Regions from separate parts of the Enterobacter chinensis genome, predicted to be linked through region 3. Evidence: predicted binding sites of a transcription regulator. Region 3 holds the regulator's gene; each other region holds the start of a gene.
What was found. The regulator PurR, encoded in region 3, represses purine synthesis genes. The targets are predictions, from matches to a motif close to CANGCAAACGTTTGCNTG.
Positions count from the first base shown of each region.

Region 1 (7,339 bases), on a different contig from region 3:
CTGGTCGGTCTGCTTGCGCAACGTGCAGAAGGTGAGCGGCGTGAAAGGCGGTTCACACGCAGGCAGCGAGTGGGGCGTGGTGGTGAAAGCAGAGGGGAATGAGGTAGTGGTTCACTTCTGAGCCGCAAAAATGCCCGGTGGCGCTTCGCTTACCGGGCCTACATGGGATCGTAGGCCGGGTAAGGCGTAGCCGCCACCCGGCTTGTTTATTGCACTGGCGTTGAAACTACACCACCCGTCATCGTCTGCTGCACCTGCTGTTTATCCATATTCACCGCGTTCAGCTTGCCGTTCACCGTTGGCTTCAAGGGCGCACTGGCCTGCACGCTGCCGCTGGCGGTGAGCTGAATATTGCCGTCGCCCGCAATCGGCAGCGCAGGCCAGCCCCACTGCTGCAGCACGCTGAGCGGCACGCCGCGCCCGTTCAGGCTCACGGTAGCCTGTCGTTGCGGAAGCTGTGAAACCGTTGCGGTCGCTTCAAGTATTCCTTTCTCGGTAAACGCGCTCAGGTCGGTAATATTCACCGTGGCGGCGTTGGCATTCAGCGCCAGCGACGGACGACGCACGTCCACGCGGTTAAAGGTTGCCGCCGCGCCGTTCAGGGTTGCGCTGCCGCCCCAGACGCCCCACTGGCGATCTTTCACCAGCTGCAGGTTTGCGCCATAGCCATCCAGGGACGTGATCTGCCACGGGAAGGCAGGATCGATGTCGATCACCAGGTTACGGCTCAGGCCGAATTTTTGCAGCGTGACGCTGTTCAGCCATTCCGGCAGAGGCTCCATCCACAGCGTTTTCCAGTTTTCGGGCAGGGTGTACTCCAGCCCGGCGATGGCGACATCGTCCAGCACCAGCGCTTTGCCGTCGCGCAGCCAGTTACCGGAGGTACGCACCATGCCGCCTTCCCAGCGGGAGGTGAACTGGCGCAGCGCCATGCCTTGCGGAGAGAATTCCGCATTCAGGATAGGGTCGAACAGATGCAGTGAACCGTAGATGAACTCGCTGGCGTTCATGGACAGGCGGCCTTCCTGGCTCTGCCAGTCACCTTTGCTCAGCGTCAGATTGCGCAGGCTCAAATCAAGGTCGGTTACCGCCCAGTCCGGGCCCTGCAGCCGGGCGTCGGTAACATCCAGACGACCAATCTGCAGAGAAGGGATGGTCGTCAGCGGCGCGAAGAACGCCATCAGCGTTTTATCGCTCTGCAGGCGGATTTCGTTCAGACGCAGGGTATCGATAATCCAGCTCCCGTCGGCGTTGCGCAGGGCAGAGCCGGTGAGCGAGCCGCGGGCCATATCGGCACCAATGGTGTTCAGCACCACTTCCTGGCCGTTAAGCTGGCCCTCGATCAGCACGTTGGTGGCCGGTACGCCGTTCAGGGTCAGCGAGCCAGCGCTCATCTGAATCTGCGCATTTTTACCCAGCACGTTCCCTGCTTCCGGTTGCCACGGGCTGACGCCGCCCGTCACCTTTTGCGCGCTCAGATCCCACTCGGTATTGGGGCTGTTGAACGCCATATTGCTCAGCTGCAGGCGATCCGCCTGTAAGGGCAGCGGCGCGGTTTGCGGGGAGAGATTCAGCGTGCCGTCGAACAGCGTAATGGTGTCCATATGCAGCGGATCGGTTATCTGACGGCTGCTCAGGCCAATATCAACTTTTTTGGCAACCAGCGTGGCGGGTTTACCGTCCCGACCGAAGGTGACGTTTTCCAGAATGATGTGGGAAGGCGACGAAAAGTGGTGGTTCATTTTGTCGAAACTGAGTTCGTAGTCGGTATTCACCGTCACCCAGCTGCTGACCTGAGCCGCGCCCCAGCGGGTCTGGAGCAGAATATAGAGCGCCAGTATCACGATGAGCAGGGCGACAAGAAGATAGACGAGTAGCTTTCCAATAAATTTCATGGTCTTCCATCCCGCAAAACACACATAGAGGAGTTATGCACGATTTATGCGCAATCCTCAAGGCGGGAATGGTGTAATGAGATGTCACGGCAGGCATTGACTGCCTGCCGTGAGAGAAATCAATTTTTCTCAGGCGGGAAAACGAGGTTCAGAACGATAGCGGTGATACCGCCCGCGGCAATGCCGGAAGAGAGCAGGTTTTTCACCCAGTCAGGGGCAAACTGCAGGATTAACGGCTGCTGAGAAACACCCAGACCGACGGCCAGCGACAGCGCGATAATCATAATTGCGCGGCGGTTCAGTGGCTCGCGGGAGACGATACGCACGCCAGAGGCCGCGATCGTCCCGAACATGACCAGCGTTGCGCCGCCCAGCACCGGCTCTGGAATGTGCTGCACGAAGCCGCTCACTGCCGGGAACAGGCCGAGAACGATCAGCATCAGCGCCACCACGAAGCCAACGTAGCGGCTGGCCACGCCGGTCAGCTGGATCACGCCGTTGTTCTGGCCGAAGCAGGAGTTCGGGAAGGTATTAAATACCGCAGAGACAAACGAGTTCAGGCCGTTCGCCAGCACGCCGCCTTTCAGACGCTTCATGTACAGCGGGCCTGAAACCGGCTGCTCGGAGACGTCGGAGGTGGCGGTGATATCGCCGATAGTCTCCAGAGACGTGATCATAAAGACCAGCATCAGCGGCAGGAGCAGACCCCAGTCAATGCCCAGGCCGTAGTAGAGCGGCGTTGGGACGGTGATCAGCGCGCTGTTGGTCGGCGCGGTGTTCTCCGGCAGCATGCCCAGCGCCCACGCCAGCAGATAGCCTGCCGCCATGGCGATCACCAGCGAGGCGACGCGCAGGTAAGGGTTACGCTGACGGTTAAGCAGAATAATGATTGCCAGCACGACACCCGCCAGCAGCAGGTTTTTCGGTGCGCCAAAGGTGTGGTCGCTCATTGCGGCATAACCCCCGCCGATGGAGGTGAGACCTACCTGAATCAGCGACAGGCCGATAATCATGACGACCACGCCGGAAACCAGCGGGGTGATGACGCGACGCGCCAGATGCAGAACGCGGGAGATCACCATCTCCGTGCAGCTTGCCAGCATCAGGGTACCAAACAGCGCCGCCATCATGGTCGGGACATCCGCACCGCCGGTTTTCAGGGCTGTACCGCCCATGATCAGCGGCGCCACGAAGTTAAAGCTGGTGCCCTGAATCGACAGTAATCCCGACCCCACCGGACCCCACGCTTTAATTTGAATAATCGAGGCCACGCCGGAGGCGAAAAGAGACATGCTGATGATGTGCTGCGTGTCCTGCGCCGGTAAGCCGAGCGCCTGGCAAATCAACAGCGCCGGGGTGATCACCGCAACAAACATCGCCAGAAGATGCTGGCAGGCGGCGAAAAGCGTCTGCGGCAGCGGCGGGCGGTCTTCAAGGCGGTAAATCAGTTCGCTATTTTGCTTCTGCGCAATCGGTTGCGCATCAGGCGACTCTATGGTGTTAACGGACATCGGCGGCAATCCCACGGTGGAAAAGCGGGCATTTTATCTGACCATCTGGTAAAAGCAAACGATTGCCAGCAAAAAAAGACAAGAAAATCTGCCGCTGTGAGCAGGTTTTCTACAACCCATCGGGAAAAAAAATTACACTTTTTGCGCCGGGAGCTCATGAAGAGCGCAAACCGGCCCAGGATAACGCCGCGTGTGTATGGAACACGCGCAAAACAGGAGCCTTTTATGATTCATCTCGATACGTTGTCGACCCTTGTTGCCGCAACGCTGGTCTTACTGCTTGGCCGTAAGCTGGTACATAGCGTTTCCTTTCTGAAGAAATACACCATTCCCGAACCTGTCGCCGGCGGCCTGCTGGTAGCGCTGGCCCTGCTGGTGCTGAAGAAAAGCATGGGCTGGGAAATTGATTTTGATATGTCCCTGAAAGACCCGCTGATGCTGGCCTTCTTTGCCACCATCGGCCTGAATGCCAACCTGGCGAGCCTGCGGGCGGGCGGCAAAGTGCTCGGCGTATTTTTGATTGTGGTGGTTGGGCTGCTGCTGATGCAAAACGCTATCGGCATCGGGATGGCGACACTGCTGGGGCTGGATCCGCTGATGGGGCTGCTGGCAGGGTCAATTACGCTGTCAGGTGGTCACGGTACCGGGGCGGCGTGGAGTAAATTGTTTGTCGAGCGCTACGGGTTTGAAAACGCGACGGAAGTGGCGATGGCCTGTGCGACCTTTGGTCTGGTGCTGGGGGGACTGATTGGCGGCCCGGTGGCGCGTTATCTGGTGAAGCACTCCACCACGCCGGACGGCAGACCGGACGATGAGCTGGTCCCGACCGCATTTGAAAAGCCGGACGTCGGGCGCAGCATTACCTCGCTGGTGCTGATTGAAACCATCGCGATGATCGCCATCTGCCTGACCGTGGGCAAACTGGTTGCGCAATGGCTGGCGGGCTCAGCGTTTGAACTGCCGACGTTTGTCTGCGTGCTGTTTATCGGGGTGATCCTGAGCAACGGCCTGGCGCTGATGGGCTTCTACCGCGTGTTTGAACGGGCGGTCTCGGTGCTCGGCAACGTCTGTCTGTCGCTGTTCCTGGCGATGGCGCTGATGAGCCTCAAACTGTGGGAGCTGGCCTCGCTGGCGCTGCCGATGGTGGCCATTCTGGCGGTTCAGGCTCTGTTTATGGCGCTCTATGCCATGTTCGTCACCTGGCGCATGATGGGTAAAAACTACGATGCGGCGGTGCTGGCGGCGGGGCACTGCGGGTTTGGTCTGGGGGCAACCCCTACGGCTATCGCCAACATGCAGGCGATCACCGAACGATTCGGGCCATCGCACATGGCGTTTCTGGTGGTTCCGATGGTCGGGGCGTTCTTTATTGATATCGTCAACGCGCTGGTGATTAAGCTGTACCTGATGCTGCCGATGTTTGCCTGAAATCAGGCGTTGGAGTAGCGTTCGGTTTCCGGCATCCAGCGCTCAATTAACGCTGCCGCCTGTTCGGGGTAGCGTTCGTGAATATGGCGGGCAAGGCGCTGAACCTCGGGGATCATGGCCTGATCGCGCAATAAATCCGCGACTTTGAATTCCGCGTTCCCCGTCTGACGCGTGCCCAGCAGTTCTCCCGGGCCGCGGATCTCCAGGTCTTTTTGCGCAATCACAAAACCGTCGTTGCTGTCGCGCAGCACCTGCAACCGCATCTGGGCGGTTTTCGAGAGCGGAGCTTTGTAGAGCAGGACGCAGTGGGACGCCACCGCGCCGCGGCCAACGCGCCCGCGCAGTTGGTGGAGCTGGGCAAGGCCCAGACGCTCCGGGTTTTCGATGATCATCAGGCTGGAGTTTGGCACGTCCACGCCGACCTCGATCACCGTGGTGGCAATCAGCAGATGTAAATCACCCTGTTTAAACGACTGCATCACCGCCTGTTTTTCGGCAGGCTTCATGCGTCCGTGAACCAGACCCACGTTCAGCTCTGGCAGAGCCAGCTTGAGCTCTTCCCACGTGGCTTCTGCAGCCTGCGCTTCCAGCAGCTCAGACTCTTCAATCAGCGTACACACCCAGTAGGCCTGACGTCCTTCATGCGTGCAGGCGTTGCGCACGCGGTCGATGATATCGCTGCGGCGCGTGTCCGGAATGGCGACCGTCGTCACCGGCGTACGACCCGGCGGCAGTTCGTCGATGGTGGAGGTGTCCAGATCGGCGTAGGCCGTCATCGCCAGGGTGCGCGGAATGGGCGTGGCGGTCATGATCAGCTGATGCGGGTGGAAACCCTGCTGCAATCCTTTTTCCCACAGCGCCAGACGCTGGTGCACGCCAAAGCGGTGCTGCTCATCGATAATCACCAGCGCAAGGCCGTTAAACTGCACCTGCTCCTGGAAGATGGCGTGCGTGCCGACAATCATTTGTACCTGCCCGCTGGCAATGGCGTCCTGTTGCGCAAGGCGCGCTTTGCCTTTTTGCTTCCCGGCAAGCCAGCCCACTTCAATGCCCAGCGGCGCGAACCAGGCGCGGAAATTGTTGGCGTGCTGTTCGGCAAGCAGTTCGGTCGGCGCCATCAGCGCCACCTGTTTGCCGTGGGCAATCGCGCGCAGGGCGGCCAGGGCGGCAACCAGCGTTTTACCGGATCCCACGTCGCCCTGCACCAGCCGCATCATCGGCACGTCGAGCGCCATATCGCGTTCAATCTCGGCGGTGACGCGCGCCTGTGCGCCGGTGGGTTTGAACGGCAGCGAGGCCAGCAGCTTATCTTTGAGCTCATCGCGCAGGCTTAAGGGCTGGGCATGGAAACGCTGTGCGCCTGCACGAAGCGCCAGCATGCTCAGGTTATGTGCCAGCAATTCCTCAAGGATAAGACGCTGTTGGGCGGGGTGTTTGCCGCTTTCTAAATCGCTGAGCTGCAGCGTTGGCGGCGGGCGGTGCAGGGTACGCAGCGCCTCGGGCAGGCTCATCATCCCCTGCGCCAGCTCTGGCGGCAGCAGCTCGGTAATGGCGCAGGTATCCAGCAGCTCCAGCGCCTGATCGGTGAGCTTACGCAGCGTCGCCTGCTTGATGCCTTCGGTTGTCGGGTAGACCGGAGTGAGGGTCTCCTGCATCTCCGGCGTGCTGAGATCGCCCTGCACGCGGTACTCCGGGTGGATCATCTCTGCGCCGTATTTCCCACGTTTGGCTTCGCCATAGGCCAGCACCCTGCGGCCCGTCGCCAGGCTGTTTTTCATCGCCGCGCTGAAGTTGAAAAAACGCATGGTGAGAATGCCGGTGCCGTCGCTGATCTGACAGGTCATCATCCGGCGTCCGCCGAAAGTGATGTTGCAGTTCAGGACTTCGCCTTCAACGGTGGCATAAATGGCGGGCAGCAGATCGCCAATTTTGTAGAGCTGAGTGCGGTCTTCATAGCGCAGGGGGAGGTGGAGCAGGAGATCCTGCACCGTGTGCAGGCCGATTTTAGCCAGCTTACTGCTTTGCGCCGCGCCCACGCCCGTCAGGCTATTGAGCGGGATGGCATCCAGCAGGCGGCCTTTCATCGGTTACCCAGCGTACTGCATGGTGGCCCACCACTCGGCATCGGCTTCGATCTCGCCCTGCGCGTTGACGTGGGGGTAAGGCAATTTTTTCTGCTTCGCAACGCGAGCCAGTACCGGATAACCACCTTCAAACAGCAGGCGCTGCTGTTCATCTTCCGGCAGCATGCTGTTGCTGCGCTCGTACATCCCGGCGTTTTGACGCTGGCGCTGCGCTTCATACAGAATGAGCGCGGAGGCCACGGAGACGTTGAGGGACTGAACCATGCCGGTCATCGGAATGATGATGTCCCGATCCGCCAGATCCAGCGCTTCCTGGGTGATCCCGGTTTTCTCCTGACCCATCAGAATGCAGGTCGGGCGGGTGTAGTCGATCTCGCGGAAATCCACGGCTTTAGCGGACAGGTTGGTGGCAAGGATCTGC
Region 1 covers NZ_JARDVI010000007.1:146,329-153,667, forward strand. The annotation lists gene yicI (alpha-xylosidase) at 1-121, shown strand, start outside; gene PYW49_RS19775 (AsmA family protein) at 207-1,895, opposite strand; gene xanP (xanthine/proton symporter XanP) at 2,015-3,406, opposite strand; gene gltS (sodium/glutamate symporter) at 3,632-4,834, shown strand; gene recG (ATP-dependent DNA helicase RecG) at 4,837-6,918, opposite strand; gene trmH (tRNA (guanosine(18)-2'-O)-methyltransferase TrmH) at 6,922-7,339, opposite strand, start outside.
Region 1: the regulator PurR is predicted to act here: its motif matches at 3,458-3,475, upstream of gltS (sodium/glutamate symporter).

Region 2 (7,339 bases), 230 kb from region 3:
CAGCAGCGCCCACAACAAGATATAGAGCATAAAATGCTCGCGAATATTATTCATAAGAAAGCTAACGATCCTGCGCATATCGCTCCGCAATGCAGTGTGAATGAAACGGGCTCCGACGTCCGAAGCCCGTTGGAGATTATCCGTTAAAACGCGAGAGTGAGAAGGGCGTCAGATCAAACTGCGGCCTGATACCCTGTGCAAACTGCGCGGCGATTTCACCCAGCACGGAAGCAAACTTAAAGCCGTGACCGCTCAGCCCGGTAATTAGCAGGGTGTTGTCATGTCCCGGTAGCGTATCGATGATAAAGTCTTCATCCGGCGTATTGTCGTAGGTACAGGCCGCGCCATACAGTAAGCCACCGACGCCAGGAAGAATGTTACGCAGGAACGAGAAGGCTTCAGAACCATCCTGTGGGAAGGCGCCGAAGGGTTTACGCTCTTCAGGAGAGGAGATAACCTGGCCACCGTTGTGTTTACCGATTTTCAATGCGTCTTTCTCGGAAGGGAAACCGTAGAACTGATCGCCATTCGGTAATTCACCGGTGAAGGCCGGGAATTTATTCTGCGCGCTGTAGCGACCATCCGACTGGAACCAGGAGAAAACCTTGCGCACCGGCTGGATTGGCAGCTCTGGCAGCAGGCGGGTGACCCAGGTTCCTGCGCTCACCAGCAGGCGGGACGCGGAATACTCACCGTCAAGGGTGGTCACCGTAACACCATCAGCGTCATGCGTGATGGCATCCACCGGACAGTTAAACAGCTGCGCGCAGCCAGCTTTTGCGGCAAGGTCGATCCAGGTTTTGATCGCCGTTTCACAATGCAGCACCCCGGAGTTGGCTTCAAAGAGGCCAATATAATCGTCCGGGACGGTAATTTCAGGCCAGCGCGCGGTAATGCCCGCCGCGTCCAGTTTCTCAACCTCAAGATTAAAGGCTGTTGCGCTTCGCTCGACGCCGGCGAGAAAATCAGAGTGGGCCGGGCCAAGATTGATAACCCCGGTACGCTCGAAAATGCGCTCTTCGGTCTGTTTCGCCAGCTCGTCCCATAGCGTCTGGGCGCGAAGCACCAGCGGCACATAGCGCTCACCTTCACCATACGCATGACGTATGAGGCGGGTGTCGCCATGATGGCTACCCTCCGCATGGGGAGGACGATGGGCATCAATCATCAGGACGTTCAGACCTGCCTGTGTCGCGTAATAACCGGCGGCGGAACCCACGGAGCCGCTACCAATAATGATTAAGTCGTATCTCATATGCGTCTCGTAAGCTTACGTTTTGTTAGCAGAGTAATTAACAACGCGGGGTTAGACAAGGGAGAAATAAATAAGGCACCGCGAAGGTGCCTGTTGAGTGAAAAATGGCGTACGGTTAGTGCCGTTTATACTCGTTTTCCTGATAGTCGCCAGATTCTATTTTTGCAATACCTGCCTCTAAAATAGAAATAAACTGACGGGCGACGTCTGTTGTTAGCCACAGCGTCTGTCCAACTTCCGCTTCTTCACGGTTGAGTTGATTCGGGGTCTGGTAGTGCAAACGCAGCATCAGTGCATCGTAGCTATCTACGGTACTGATATCCCAGCCAACAAGTGGATGGGTCTGGATCACTTCACTATTCTTTTCCATTATAACCCCCTTAATGCGTGTTAGAAGACAACGGCTCTGAGGTTCAATGCATGTTTTTCTGAAAGCATCTTCAGTATATCAAGTAATAAGGGTTCCGAAGGGAAAAATAAACAGGTGGCAACACATTTTTCTGCTTTTTAGGATTGTTCGAACAATAAAACACCATCTCGTTCACGATTCTTAAAGAAGATGCCGAATTAATTTGAACTTCCAGAATTTTTAGACGAAAAAAAGCCGGGGCGACCCGGCAAAAAAACACAATGAGGGAGCAGTGTTAATCTGTGATGAACCAGTCGTCAGCGCTTTCCCACGTTTCCTGCAGGATCTCGCTGATGCGATCTTTATCTTCTTTCGCAGCGCCAATGACGGAGAGGTTGTTCGCCGCGGCGTAACGCACCGTTACGGCACCCGCGTTGTCGGGAAAAGTGTTGTTAATACGACGGGATAATTCGCCTGCCAGTGCATCAAGCGCGCCGGCAGGCAGAATAGTTGTTTTGGCTATGGTGACTTCAATACGCATAAATGCCCCCTGTGTAATATACTGTTTATTTATACAGGTATGTTATCGGTTTGACAACAAGGGGCATTGATTTTTTAACGTTTTACCGTCCAGTTTACGGTTTCGCCCGCCAGGAATGGGATCAGGGTATCATCCGTCAGCGCAATGGACTCCTCAACGTGGCTCGTTTTACGCTCCAGTTCGATGAAGGTGTCATTGATCGGTAAGCCGTAAAAACGCGGGCCGTTAAGGGAGCAGAACGCTTCTAAATGTTCCAGAGCATTCATCTCTTCAAATACGGTCGCGTAGCTGGCAAGTGCCGTTGGGGCGTTGAAGCAGCCTGCGCAGCCGCAGCTCGCCTCTTTACGATGGCGGGCATGAGGCGCGGAATCGGTGCCAAGGAACGCGCGGGAGAACCCACTGGCAACCAGCTCGCGCAGCGCCTGCTGGTGGATGTTGCGCTTAAGGATTGGCAGGCAGTACAGGTGAGGACGTACCCCTCCCACCAGCATGTGGTTACGGTTAAACATTAGGTGCTGCGGCGTAATGGTGGCGGCGATAAGTTCGTTGCCGTCACGCACGTACTCTGCTGCGTCTTTGGTGGTGATATGCTCAAAGACCACTTTAAGCGCAGGCAGACGCTGGCGCAGAGGCTCCATCACGGTTTCGATAAAACGGGCTTCACGGTCGAAGATGTCAATCTCGGCATGCGTCACTTCACCATGGACCAGCAGCGGCATGCCCAGTTTTTGCATGCGCTCCAGTACCGGCATGATGGCATCAATACTGGTGACGCCGTGGCTGGAGTTGGTGGTGGCATTCGCCGGGTAGAGTTTCGCCGCCGTAAATACGCCTTCGTTAAAACCGCGCTCCACTTCGTTCGGGTCCAGTGAGTCGGTCAGATAGCAGGTCATGAGTGGGGTAAAATCATGCCCAGCGGGAACGGCATCAAGGATGCGCTGGCGGTAGGCAATCGCGGCATCGACGGTGGTGACTGGTGGAACCAGGTTAGGCATAACAATCGCGCGGCCATAAATTTCGCTGGTATAAGGCACGACGGTTTTAAGCATATCGCCATCACGCAGATGGATATGCCAGTCGTCAGGGCGGCGGATTTTAAGAACCTGGGGTTGTGCAGTCATGGAAGCTCCGGCTTGTCAGGAATCAGTCATAAGGATGGCTGTTTTTGCCGGACACAAATCATAAGCGGAAACGTTTTCGTTTGCACACTTTTCTGTAAAAAAAAGGGCGCCGCAGCGCCCTTCAGGTTAATCGGTGAAAGGAATGATAATTTCTCCCGGTTTCACCTCTATCCCTTTTGCGTATTTTTTCGCCAGGGCTTCACCCTTGCTTTTGTCTTCACTTAAGACGTATGCGGGCTGCTGATTAAAGTAATTACGTAGCGACTGGTTCAGATAGGGCATCAGGGTTTGCAGAACCGGCGCCATCTTGTCCGGAGAAACCTGCGCATCGACGACTTCCATTTCCTGCAGGAAAATTGCCCCTTTCTCTTTGTTGAAAACGGGCAGGGCCTTCAGCTTGAGCTTGATGTTGGCTTTCTGATTACCAAAGAGGGATGACATATCGAGGTCCGCATCGCCTGCCAGGGTGACTTTGTTCGGCTCTTCCCGTCCAATCTGACTGGTCAGATTCGTGAGCACGATATGCGCGTCCGCAAGCCCCGGCACGCCAATGTCTTTAGAAAAGTTATTATGTTTTTCCAGCGCCTGATTTATTTCCTGTTCACTGACGGTATATTGCGTGAGCTGGTTACAGCCAACCAGCAGTCCGCTGACAACTAATGCAGCGGCAAAGACAATTTTCTTCATAGTGTTCCTCAACGAAAAATCGGCGCTTCTGTCCTGTTACGCCAGTATGTCAGTGTGAAATGGCATAAACCAGCAGAAAAAACTGAGAAGTGGGGCGGGAGAGGTTCCCGCCCGAGGGAAAGGTTATGCGCCTGGCTCAAGCATGCCGCTCGCACTGCGCTTCTGGCTGAACTGCCACCACAGGGCAAGGAGCGTCATAAAGCCCACTGCGCCGAGCATCATCCAGGGGAGTTCGGGTTGATGTAACGCTTTACCGGCATCAAATAACCAGCCGCCGCCGGCGTAACCTAACGCGCCGCCGAGGGCCAGTCCCAGCCGGCTGAATCCCATATAGCTGCCGCGCGCGCGCGCATCCGCAAGCGAAGCGCTCAGCGTTTCACGGGCAGGTTCGGCGATGATGGATCCAATATAGAACGTGCAAATCAGCGTAAACAGCTGCTGAAGAGAGTTCACCAGACCGATCGGCATCATGCTCAGCGTCATCAGGAACAGGCCGGCCATCAGGCGATGTTCCAGACGAAAGCGCCGTTCGCTCCAGCGGGCAATCGGATAGAGCAGCGTCAGGGAAAGCGCGGCTTCAATGGCATACATCCACTTAACGGCAGCAGGGGTACCCGCAATGTCGTTAACCATGATCGGCAGCATCAGCATGACCTGCACAGCAAGCATGTAATACCCCGTCAGGGTCAGTACATAGGTGACAAAACGCCTGTCGCGCAGGACGCGACCAAGCCCTTCCCGGACCGGTGCTTTAACCGTCGACAGTTTCCACGCCGGCAGGAACAGGCCATTAAAAAGTGCGCACAGGATAAAGAGCACCGCGCCAGCCGCACAGACCAGACGGAAGTCATACTGCAGCAGCCAGCTTCCCAGCAGCGCGCCGACAACGGCCCCGGCACTGTCCTGCATCATCAGAATGGAGAAGAAACGGCCGCGCTGCTGTGGGCGAATAAGCTTCACCACCAGCGCGGTGCGCGGCGGATCGAACAGGGTGCCTCCGATACCGGAGAGGAAGCAGGAGAACCAGAGCAGCCAGGGCTCCTGGGCAATCGCCATCGTGGCAAAGCCTGCCGCGCGGAGCAGCATGCCGGTGACGATCATCGGTTTAGCGCCAAAGCGGTCAGCGATGGCACCGCCAAATACGCCCAGGCCTTGCTGAACAAACTGGCGTAGCCCCAGCGCGATACCGACCATCAGCGCCGCCCAGCCCATTTGATCAACGAAGCGAATCGAGATGAGGGGGAACACGACAAAAAAGCCGAGCACGACCAGCATGTTATCGACGAGCAGGAAATATTTACCCAGGCTCCTGGCCTGTGATACGCGGGACATTTTCCCTCCAGGGAAAATAAGATGGTGAGCACGCTAACATTCTGCGGTGTCACTGCGTATTTTCCCACCCCTGCACGTGACAATATTTTTTTATCAAAAGCGCGCTTTGATAGAGAGTTCTCATCGAAAAATGTGAAAAGCGGGCAAAATGGTATGTCACTGTTTTCACAGACGGCACAGGCGCAGGTATAGTAAAGCTAATGGGTAAGCAGAAGTCACGGGAAGGAGTGGTATCGATGTTTGGCTATCGCAGCAATGTGCCAAAAGTGCGTCTGACAACGGACAGGCTGGTCGTTCGTCTGGTGCATGAGCGTGATGCCTGGCGTCTGGCGGATTATTACGCCGAGAATCGCCAGTTTTTAAAACCCTGGGAACCCGTTCGGGATGAGAGCCATTGTTACCCTTCCGGCTGGCAGGCGCGCCTCAGCATGATTACGGAATTTCACAAGCAGGGCAGTGCGTTTTATTTCGCGCTGCTGGATCCTGAAGAGAAAGAGATTATCGGGATAGCCAATTTTTCAAACGTGGTGCGCGGATCGTTTCACGCCTGTTACCTGGGCTACTCCATTGGCCAGAAATGGCAGGGGCAGGGGCTGATGTTTGAGGCGCTAACGGTGGCGATCCGTTATATGCAACGCACGCAGCATATCCATCGCATTATGGCGAACTATATGCCACATAATCAGCGTAGCGGGAATTTGCTGGCGCGTTTAGGGTTCGAGAAAGAGGGCTATGCCAAAGACTATCTGCTGATAGACGGAGAGTGGCGCGACCACGTTCTGACGGCATTAACCACCCGGGACTGGACTGCAGGTCGTTAAGGAGAAGAGATGAAGTATCAGCTAAACGGAACAGAAGCGCGCGTGATTGGGTGCTTACTCGAAAAACAGGTCACCACGCCGGAGCAGTATCCGCTCTCCGTCAACGCCGTGACCATGGCTTGTAACCAGAAGACCAACCGCGAGCCGGTGATGAACCTTAGCGAACATGACGTTCAGGACGTGCTGGATGCGCTGGTAAAACGCCACTATCTGCGCACCGTCAGCGGCTTCGGAAACCGCGTGACCAAATACGAACAGCGCTTTTGTAACTCCGAATTTGGCGACCTGAGGCTGAGCAGTGCAGAAGTGGCGGTCATCACCACGCTGTTGCTGCGTGGGGCGCAGACGCCGGGGGAGCTGCGAACGCGCGCTTCCCGCATGCATGAGTTCAGCGATATGCAGGAGGTCGAGCAGACCCTGGAAGGTCTGGCTTCTCGTGAGGATGGCCCTTACGTGGTGCGTCTGGCGCGCGAGCCGGGCAAACGTGAAAGCCGCTATATGCATCTGTTCAGCGGCGACGTTGATACCGCGACCGTGGCGAGTGACCCTGCCAATGCTGAATCTTCAGCAACCAACGACAGCCTTGCCGCGCGCGTAGAGACGCTGGAAGAAGAAGTCGCCGGGCTGAAACAGCGTCTGGATGCGTTGCTGGCACACCTGGGAGACTAACAGTGAAAAAATTACGTGTAGGCGTAGTGGGGCTGGGCGGTATCGCGCAAAAAGCCTGGCTACCGGTATTAGGTGCGGCGACCGACTGGACGCTTCAGGGGGCATGGTCACCCACCCGGGAAAAGGCAGAGCGTATCTGCGAAACCTGGCGCATTCCTTATGCCGCCTCCCTGCAGGATCTGGCCCGCGAGTGCGATGCGGTGTTCGTTCATACCTCAACGGCAACCCACTATCAGGTGGTGAGCGAGCTGCTCAATGCGGGTGTCCACGTCTGTGTGGATAAGCCGCTGGCTGAAAATGTGCAGGACGCAGAACGGCTGATTGAGCTGGCAGCACGTAAAAACCTGACACTGATGGTCGGTTTCAACCGTCGCTTCGCACCGCTTTACCAGCAGCTGAAGACGCAGTCCGGCAGTCTAGCCTCGCTGCGCATGGATAAGCACCGCACCGACAGCATTGGGCCGAACGATTTGCGCTTCACGCTGCTGGATGACTATCTGCACGTTGTGGATACGGCGCTGTGGCTCGCCGGCGGCAATGCGCAGTTGCAAAGCGGGACGCTCC
Region 2 covers NZ_JARDVI010000001.1:8,902-16,240, forward strand. The annotation lists gene PYW49_RS00060 (YceO family protein) at 1-78, opposite strand, end outside; gene solA (N-methyl-L-tryptophan oxidase) at 137-1,255, opposite strand; gene bssS (biofilm formation regulator BssS) at 1,371-1,625, opposite strand; gene dinI (DNA damage-inducible protein I) at 1,900-2,145, opposite strand; gene pyrC (dihydroorotase) at 2,220-3,266, opposite strand; gene PYW49_RS00085 (lipoprotein) at 3,393-3,953, opposite strand; gene mdtH (multidrug efflux MFS transporter MdtH) at 4,077-5,285, opposite strand; gene rimJ (ribosomal protein S5-alanine N-acetyltransferase) at 5,522-6,106, shown strand; gene PYW49_RS00100 (YceH family protein) at 6,116-6,775, shown strand; gene PYW49_RS00105 (Gfo/Idh/MocA family protein) at 6,778-7,339, shown strand, end outside.
Region 2: the regulator PurR is predicted to act here: its motif matches at 3,330-3,347, upstream of pyrC (dihydroorotase).

Region 3 (7,339 bases):
AACTGGGACTTTGTGGCGAAAAACTTCGCCGCGTAAGAGACACGCAGAAGGGTTCGCCCTTCTGCGTTTTTGGTTTATTCAGCAGCGCAGGCTGCTTCTGGCTGTTTACGACCCGACATCATCACCAGCAGCAGGCCGAGCGTGGCAATGATTGCCCCCATCACCGGCACAAAGCTGTACCCCAGTCCCCCTGAAATCACGGCCCCACCGGCCGCGGCACCGAGCGCATTACCCAGGTTGAAGGCACCAATATTGACCGAAGAAGAGAGGCCAGGCGCCTCATGCGCGACGCGCATTACGCGCATCTGCAGCGGCGGAACCACAGCAAAGGTAGCGGCACCCCATACGACCATCGCAACGGCGGCCCCATACTCATTACGTGCCAGCCATGGAATGGCGATCATGATGACAATCAGCAGAGTTAAGAAACCCTTCAGCGTCCCGCTCACGGAACGGTCGGCAAATTTCCCACCGAGATAGTTGCCAATCGAGAAGCCCACGCCAATCAGCACCAGCATTGCGGTGACAAAAAGAGGCGTCGCGTGGGTGATGTCATGCAATACCGGCGAAATATAGGTGTAAAGGGTGAACATCGCCCCAGCCCCCAGCACGGTGGTGAGCAGCGCGGAGAGCACCTGTGGGCGCATCAGCACCGACAGTTCCCGGCGCACGTCAGGACGTTCCCCCGCGCTGCCTTTCGGCAAGGAGAAGAACAGTGCCACCATCGCGAGCACGCCCAGCCCGGCCGTCGCCAGGAAGGACATACGCCAGCCAATCACTTCTCCCAGCCAGGTTGCCGCCGGCACCCCGCCAATGTTGGCAATCGTCAGGCCCATAAACATAGTCGCCACGGCGCTCGCCTGCTTGTGCTTTGGTACCACGCTTGCCGCCACAACCGACCCCAGCCCAAAGAACGCGCCGTGGTTAAGGCTTGTCAGAATGCGTGACAGCATCAGTGTGGTGTAGTCCGGCGAAATGGCGGAAAGCACGTTGCCCAGGGTGAAAATCGCCATCAGGAAAATCAGCGCATTGCGACGCGCGCGGTGCGAAAGCAGAAGCGTCATCAGCGGCGCCCCTACCATTACGCCAATAGCGTAGGCGCTGATTAACATGCCTGCAGCAGGGATCGAAACGTCCACACCCCGGGCAATAACAGGCAGTAACCCCATCGGGGAGAATTCAGTGGTGCCAATCCCAAAAGCGCCAATCGCCAGGGCCAGCAGGGGAAAATTGATTTTCATGCGTCAACTCCGGATGCCGTGTCATGTGGTGACACAGAACAAAGAAGCAGAAAGCATGACATCAATCACAAAAAATGAGAAGTTAACAAAATGGCAAAAGATTTTTGCATGAGAAGTAACAATCGGGGCGATCGGGAGGGAGAACGCTCTCCCTCCGCGTAAATCAGTGCAGCGCAGCCGTCAGACCAGCAGCGACAATCAGAGCCAGCACAATAATGGTGGTGAACAGCGAAAACTTCAGATCGGAACTCATCAATTTTTCTCCTTTTAATCCCCCCACGAAAAGTGAGCCTGCTCATTTTTGCACAGTTTACGTCAAAAATCTTCCTGGATTTAAACTGATAACCACTTTACCTCTTCCCCTTTTCATCAAGATAGGACAAAATTCCACGCTAAATTTATTAGCGTACCGGCCATTGACCCCCTCCTGACGTCCCGTGTCGTTTTCCCGGCGTGCCGCAACTCAACATTGCGAAATAAGGGTGAGAGAAGGCAAACGTTTACCTTCAAGTTTTTCAGGAGCTTAGGATATGGTCTGGAGTGACATTTAATGGCAACAATTAAAGACGTAGCAAAACGCGCAAACGTTTCCACTACAACCGTATCACATGTTATTAACAAAACCCGCTTCGTAGCGGAAGAGACGCGCAATGCCGTCTGGGCAGCGATCAAAGAGCTGCACTATTCGCCAAGTGCCGTTGCGCGTAGCCTGAAGGTTAATCACACCAAGTCCATTGGATTGCTGGCAACCAGCAGTGAAGCGGCCTATTTTGCCGAAATCATTGAAGCGGTAGAGAAAAACTGCTTCCAGAAAGGCTATACCCTGATTCTGGGCAACGCGTGGAACAGCATTGAAAAACAGCGCGCCTACCTGTCGATGATGGCGCAAAAGCGCGTTGATGGTCTGCTGGTGATGTGTTCCGAGTATCCGGAATCCGTGCTGTCGATGCTGGAAGAGTATCGCCATATTCCGATGGTGGTGATGGACTGGGGCGAAGCGCGCGCGGACTTCACCGATTCCGTCATCGATAACGCCTTTGAAGGCGGCTATATGGCCGGTCGTTACCTGATCGAACGCGGTCACCGCGAGATTGGCGTGATCCCGGGTCCGCTGGAGCGCAACACCGGCGCGGGCCGTCTGGCCGGTTTCATGAAAGCGATGGAAGAAGCGCTGATCAACGTGCCGGAAAACTGGATCGTGCAGGGTGACTTTGAGCCGGAATCGGGCTACCGCGCAATGCAGCAGATCGTCTCCCAGCAGCACCGTCCGACCGCCGTTTTCTGCGGAGGTGACATCATGGCCATGGGCGCGCTCTGCGCAGCCGATGAACTGGGTCTGCGCGTACCGCAGGATATTTCCGTGATCGGGTATGACAACGTGCGTAACGCGCGTTACTTCACGCCAGCGTTGACCACCATTCACCAGCCGAAAGATTCGCTGGGCGAAACGGCCTTCAATATGCTGATGGACAGGATCGTCAACAAACGTGAAGAGTCGCAGTCCATTGAAGTTCACCCGCGCCTTATCGAACGCCGTTCCGTAGCGGATGGTCCGTTCCGCGACTACCGTCGTTAATCGCTCTACGGGGCCAGCTACGCTGGCTCCCGTAACCATTCCCGGTTAAGCGTTTCGCTGTCTCCCAGATAATCCAGAAGCCACGCCATGGCGGGCGAGACGTCACTTTGCTGCCAGGTGAGGCAGCAGGCCGCATCCGGGAATGGATTCTCCAACGTCAGTTCAACCCATTCTCCGGTATCGATTCTGGGGCGCGCAAAATGAACGGGCACCATCGCGACGCACAGTCCGGCACTGAGGCACGTTGCCGACGATTCCCAGTCAGGTGCCACCACCCTCCGCTGGTTATCCAGCAGCCAGGTGATACGCTTGGGCAATGAACGCGAGGTATCCTCCAGCACCAGAGACGGCCAGTTGCGTAATGTATCGTCGCTCAACGGCCCTTCCATCGCCGCCAATGGATGATCGCTTGCCACCACGCACTTCCAGCTCAGCATGCCCATATCTCGGAAGGCGTACCGCCCCCCGACCGGGATCGCCTGCGTGGCGCCAATCGCCATCTCTGCCCTGCCGTCCGCCAGCGCATCCCAGACGCCGTTGAACACCTCCTGCGAGACCCGCAGCTCGACATCAGAGAAATGACGATAGAAATCGACGAGCATTTGCCGGGTGCGATCCGGCTTAACGATGTTATCCACCGCGATGGAAAGATGTCCTCGCCAGCCGTTAGCGATCTGCTGACACTGTTCACGGGTGATCTGCATTTTTTTGATAACAGAACGCCCTTCCTTTAAAAACCACGCGCCTGCGGGCGTTAATTCCACATCACGATGTCGCCGTTCAAACAGCGGAACCGCCAGCCATTCCTCAAGCTGACGCACGGTGTAGCTGATAGCCGAAGGGACGCGGTGCAACTCCTGCGCCGCACCGCTAAAGCTGCCGTTACGCGCGACAGCATCGACTACTTCAAGAGAATAATCTGACCACATTTTCTGCCTGCAAAATTTTTGAATGCACCCGCCAAATATTAGCGTTTCACAAGCGGCTTTGCACTCCCTACACTCAGCGCCAACGTACACCTGCCTCCTTAAGGAGAATAAAATAATGCAACCCAGGAAAGGTTTTTTAGTCTGGCTCGGCGGCTTAAGCGTGCTGGGCTTTTTGGCCACCGATATGTACCTGCCGGCTTTCGCCGCTATGCAGGAAGATTTGCAAACGCCTGCCGCGGCCATCAGCGCCAGCCTGAGTTTGTTCCTAGCCGGTTTTGCTTTCGCACAGCTGCTCTGGGGACCACTCTCGGATCGCTTTGGTCGTAAACCAGTATTACTGCTGGGTCTGGCCATTTTTGCCGTTGGCTGCCTGGGGATGTTATGGGTACGCGACGCCACCTGGCTGCTGGTGCTGCGCTTTATTCAGGCTGTGGGCGTCTGTGCCGCGGCCGTGACCTGGCAGGCGCTGGTCACCGACTACTACCCGGCTAACCGCACAAACCGTATTTTCGCCACCATAATGCCGCTCGTGGGTCTCTCACCTGCCCTTGCTCCGCTGCTGGGTAGCTGGATCCTCGCACATTTTGACTGGCAGGCCATTTTTGCCACGCTGTTTGCCATCACGCTGGTACTGATGCTGCCCGCGTTTGCCCTCAAACCCGCGCATAAAAAAGAGGCGGATGCTGACGCAAACCCGATTACCTTCACCTCCCTGCTGAGCACCAAAGCGTATCGCGGCAATGTCCTGATCTATGCCGCCTGCTCGGCGAGCTTCTTCGCGTGGCTCACCGGCTCGCCATTCATTCTGCACGATATGGGATACAGCCCGGCGGCCATCGGTCTAAGCTATGTTCCGCAAACCATCGCGTTCCTGGTGGGTGGGTACGGCTGTCGCGCGGCACTGCAAAAATGGGAAGGTCAGCAGATGCTGCCATGGCTGTTGGTGCTCTATGCGTTAAGCGTCATCGGGACCTGGGCCGTTGGCTTTATTCCGGGCGCCGGTCTGGCTGAAATTTTGATTCCATTCTGCGTAATGGCCGTCGCGAACGGGGCGATTTACCCGATTGTGGTGGCACAGGCACTCCGTCCATTCCCGCAGGCGACTGGCCGCGCCGCCGCGCTGCAAAACACCCTGCAGCTGGGATTGTGCTTCCTGGCAAGCCTGGTGGTCTCCGCGCTGATTGCCACGCCGCTCCTGACCACCACCAGCGTGATGCTGGTAACCGTTGCGCTGGCGGTGATGGGCTATCGTATGCAGGCCTCCGCGCAGCGTGAGCAGGATAACCGCGCTCAGGTTGAAACGTCACATGCATAATCGCGCCAGAAATCATGTTAATTTTCAGTGATTAGGTTGCTAAGAATTTTCTATTGAATCACCAAATTTTGAGGCCTATACTAAATTTGGTTCGATTAAATACGATAAATATTAAGTGTTAACGGGAGCCGGAGTGCTCCCGTTTTACCATGGAAGGCATTTCGGCAAGGGTTATCTCCCTTCCTCTGTTCTACGTCGGATACTAGCCTCGCGGTATTTACCGTGAGATTTCTCACAAACCAAAAAAAGCGTCTACGCTGTTTTAAGGTTCTGATCACAGTAGGGTGATGGAGAAGCTATGAGTTCATCGTGTATAGAAGAAGTCAGCGTTCCGGACGATAACTGGTCCCGGATCGTCAGTGAACTGTTGGGTCGCGCAGGCATCACTATCAACGGATCTTCGCCATCCGATCCCCAGGTCAAACATCCCGACTTTTTTAAACGCGTGTTGCGGGAGGGATCGTTAGGACTGGGAGAAAGCTATATGGACGGCTGGTGGGAATGCGAACGGCTGGATATCTTTTTCGCCAGCGTTTTGCGTGCCGGTCTGGAAAATCAACTCCCCCGCAATCTGAAAGACACCCTGCGTGTCGCCTCTGCCCGACTGTTTAATCTGCAAAGTAAAAAACGCGCATGGATCGTCGGCAAAGAACACTACGATCTTGGCAACGACCTGTTCAACCGTATGCTGGACCCTTTCATGCAGTACTCCTGCGCCTACTGGAAAGACGCATCGACGCTTGAAGAGGCTCAGCAGGCTAAGCTGCGTCTGATTAGCGAGAAACTGCAATTACAGCCCGGTATGCGTGTGCTGGATATTGGCTGCGGCTGGGGTGGGCTGGCGTATTTTATGGCGAAGCACTACGGCGTCAGCGTCGTCGGCGTCACGATTTCAGCGGAACAGCAAAAAATGGCGCGAGAGCGCTGCCAGGGTCTCGATGTAGATATCCGGCTGCAGGATTACCGCGACCTTAACGAACAGTTTGATCGTATCGTTTCCGTGGGCATGTTTGAGCACGTGGGGCCGAAAAACTACGACACTTACTTTGAGGTGGTGGACCGTAATTTAAAACCGGACGGTATCTTCCTGCTGCATACCATCGGCTCTAAGCGGACCGACAATAACGTTGACCCGTGGATCAACAAATACATCTTTCCGAATGGCTGTTTACCGTCCGTTCGCCAGATTGCCAACGCCAGTGAATCCCATTTCGTTATGGAAGACTGGCATAACTTTGGCGCCGATTACGACACCACATTGATGGCATGGCATGCCCGTTTTCAGGAGGCCTGGCCAGAGATTGCGGACAACTATTCTGAACGATTCAAACGGATGTTTAGCTATTACCTGAATGCCTGCGCGGGGGCGTTTCGCGCGCGGGATATTCAGCTCTGGCAGGTGGTATTCAGCCGTGGGATTGAACACGGGCTGCGCGTAGCACGCTAAAAAAATAACCCCGGATATCCGGGGTTATTTTTATTCTTCTTCGACGGTCTTTATTATTGCGGCTTCTTTTGCGGCCAGCACGCGTTCAACCGTATCGACCACCGCCTGGGTTTGCGGATCGATTTCAATATTTACGCGATGTCCCAGCTTTTTCGCGCCCAGCGTAGTGCGCTGCAGCGTTTCAGGAATTAAATGTACGCAAAAACGCGTTGGCGTCACTTCCCCCACCGTCAGGCTAATCCCGTCAATGCCAATAAATCCTTTGTAGAGGATGTATTTCATTAATGAAGGATCCTGCATTTTAAACCAGATTTGACGGTTATTTTCCGAGGTCACGATTTTCGCCACTTCAGCGGTGGTCATGATGTGCCCCGACATCAGATGGCCGCCAATCTCGTCGCTGAACTTCGCCGCTCGCTCAACGTTGACGGTATCCCCCACCACCAGCTCGCCCAGGTTGGTGATGCGCAGCGTCTCTTTCATTAAATCAAAGCTAATCTGGTTGCCGTTAATTTCGGTTACGGTCAGGCAGCAGCCGTTATGGGCAATAGACGCGCCGGTTTCAATACCCTCAAGCATATATTCCGGCAGCTCAACAACATGAGTACGGAAATTAGGTTTTTCATCAATGGACACCACTTTGGCGGTGCCCTGCACAATACCAGTAAACATGCTTACAACTCCTGTTTTTTCCGGGCGGTGATGACACCGTTTAATCCCACCACAATAACAGTTGGAAAAACAGGTTGCCAGCGGGGCGCATTTTCTGGCGATTTTTTCACTAGATAAATAGCTAAAGCCCGCTACAATAGCTGGCACCCCCCTGCATTT
Region 3 covers NZ_JARDVI010000001.1:242,177-249,515, reverse strand. The annotation lists gene sodB (superoxide dismutase [Fe]) at 1-36, shown strand, start outside; gene PYW49_RS01285 (MFS transporter) at 75-1,241, opposite strand; gene cydH (cytochrome bd-I oxidase subunit CydH) at 1,405-1,494, opposite strand; gene purR (HTH-type transcriptional repressor PurR) at 1,792-2,817, shown strand; gene punR (DNA-binding transcriptional activator PunR) at 2,835-3,746, opposite strand; gene punC (purine nucleoside transporter PunC) at 3,862-5,061, shown strand; gene cfa (cyclopropane fatty acyl phospholipid synthase) at 5,360-6,508, shown strand; gene PYW49_RS01255 (riboflavin synthase) at 6,539-7,180, opposite strand.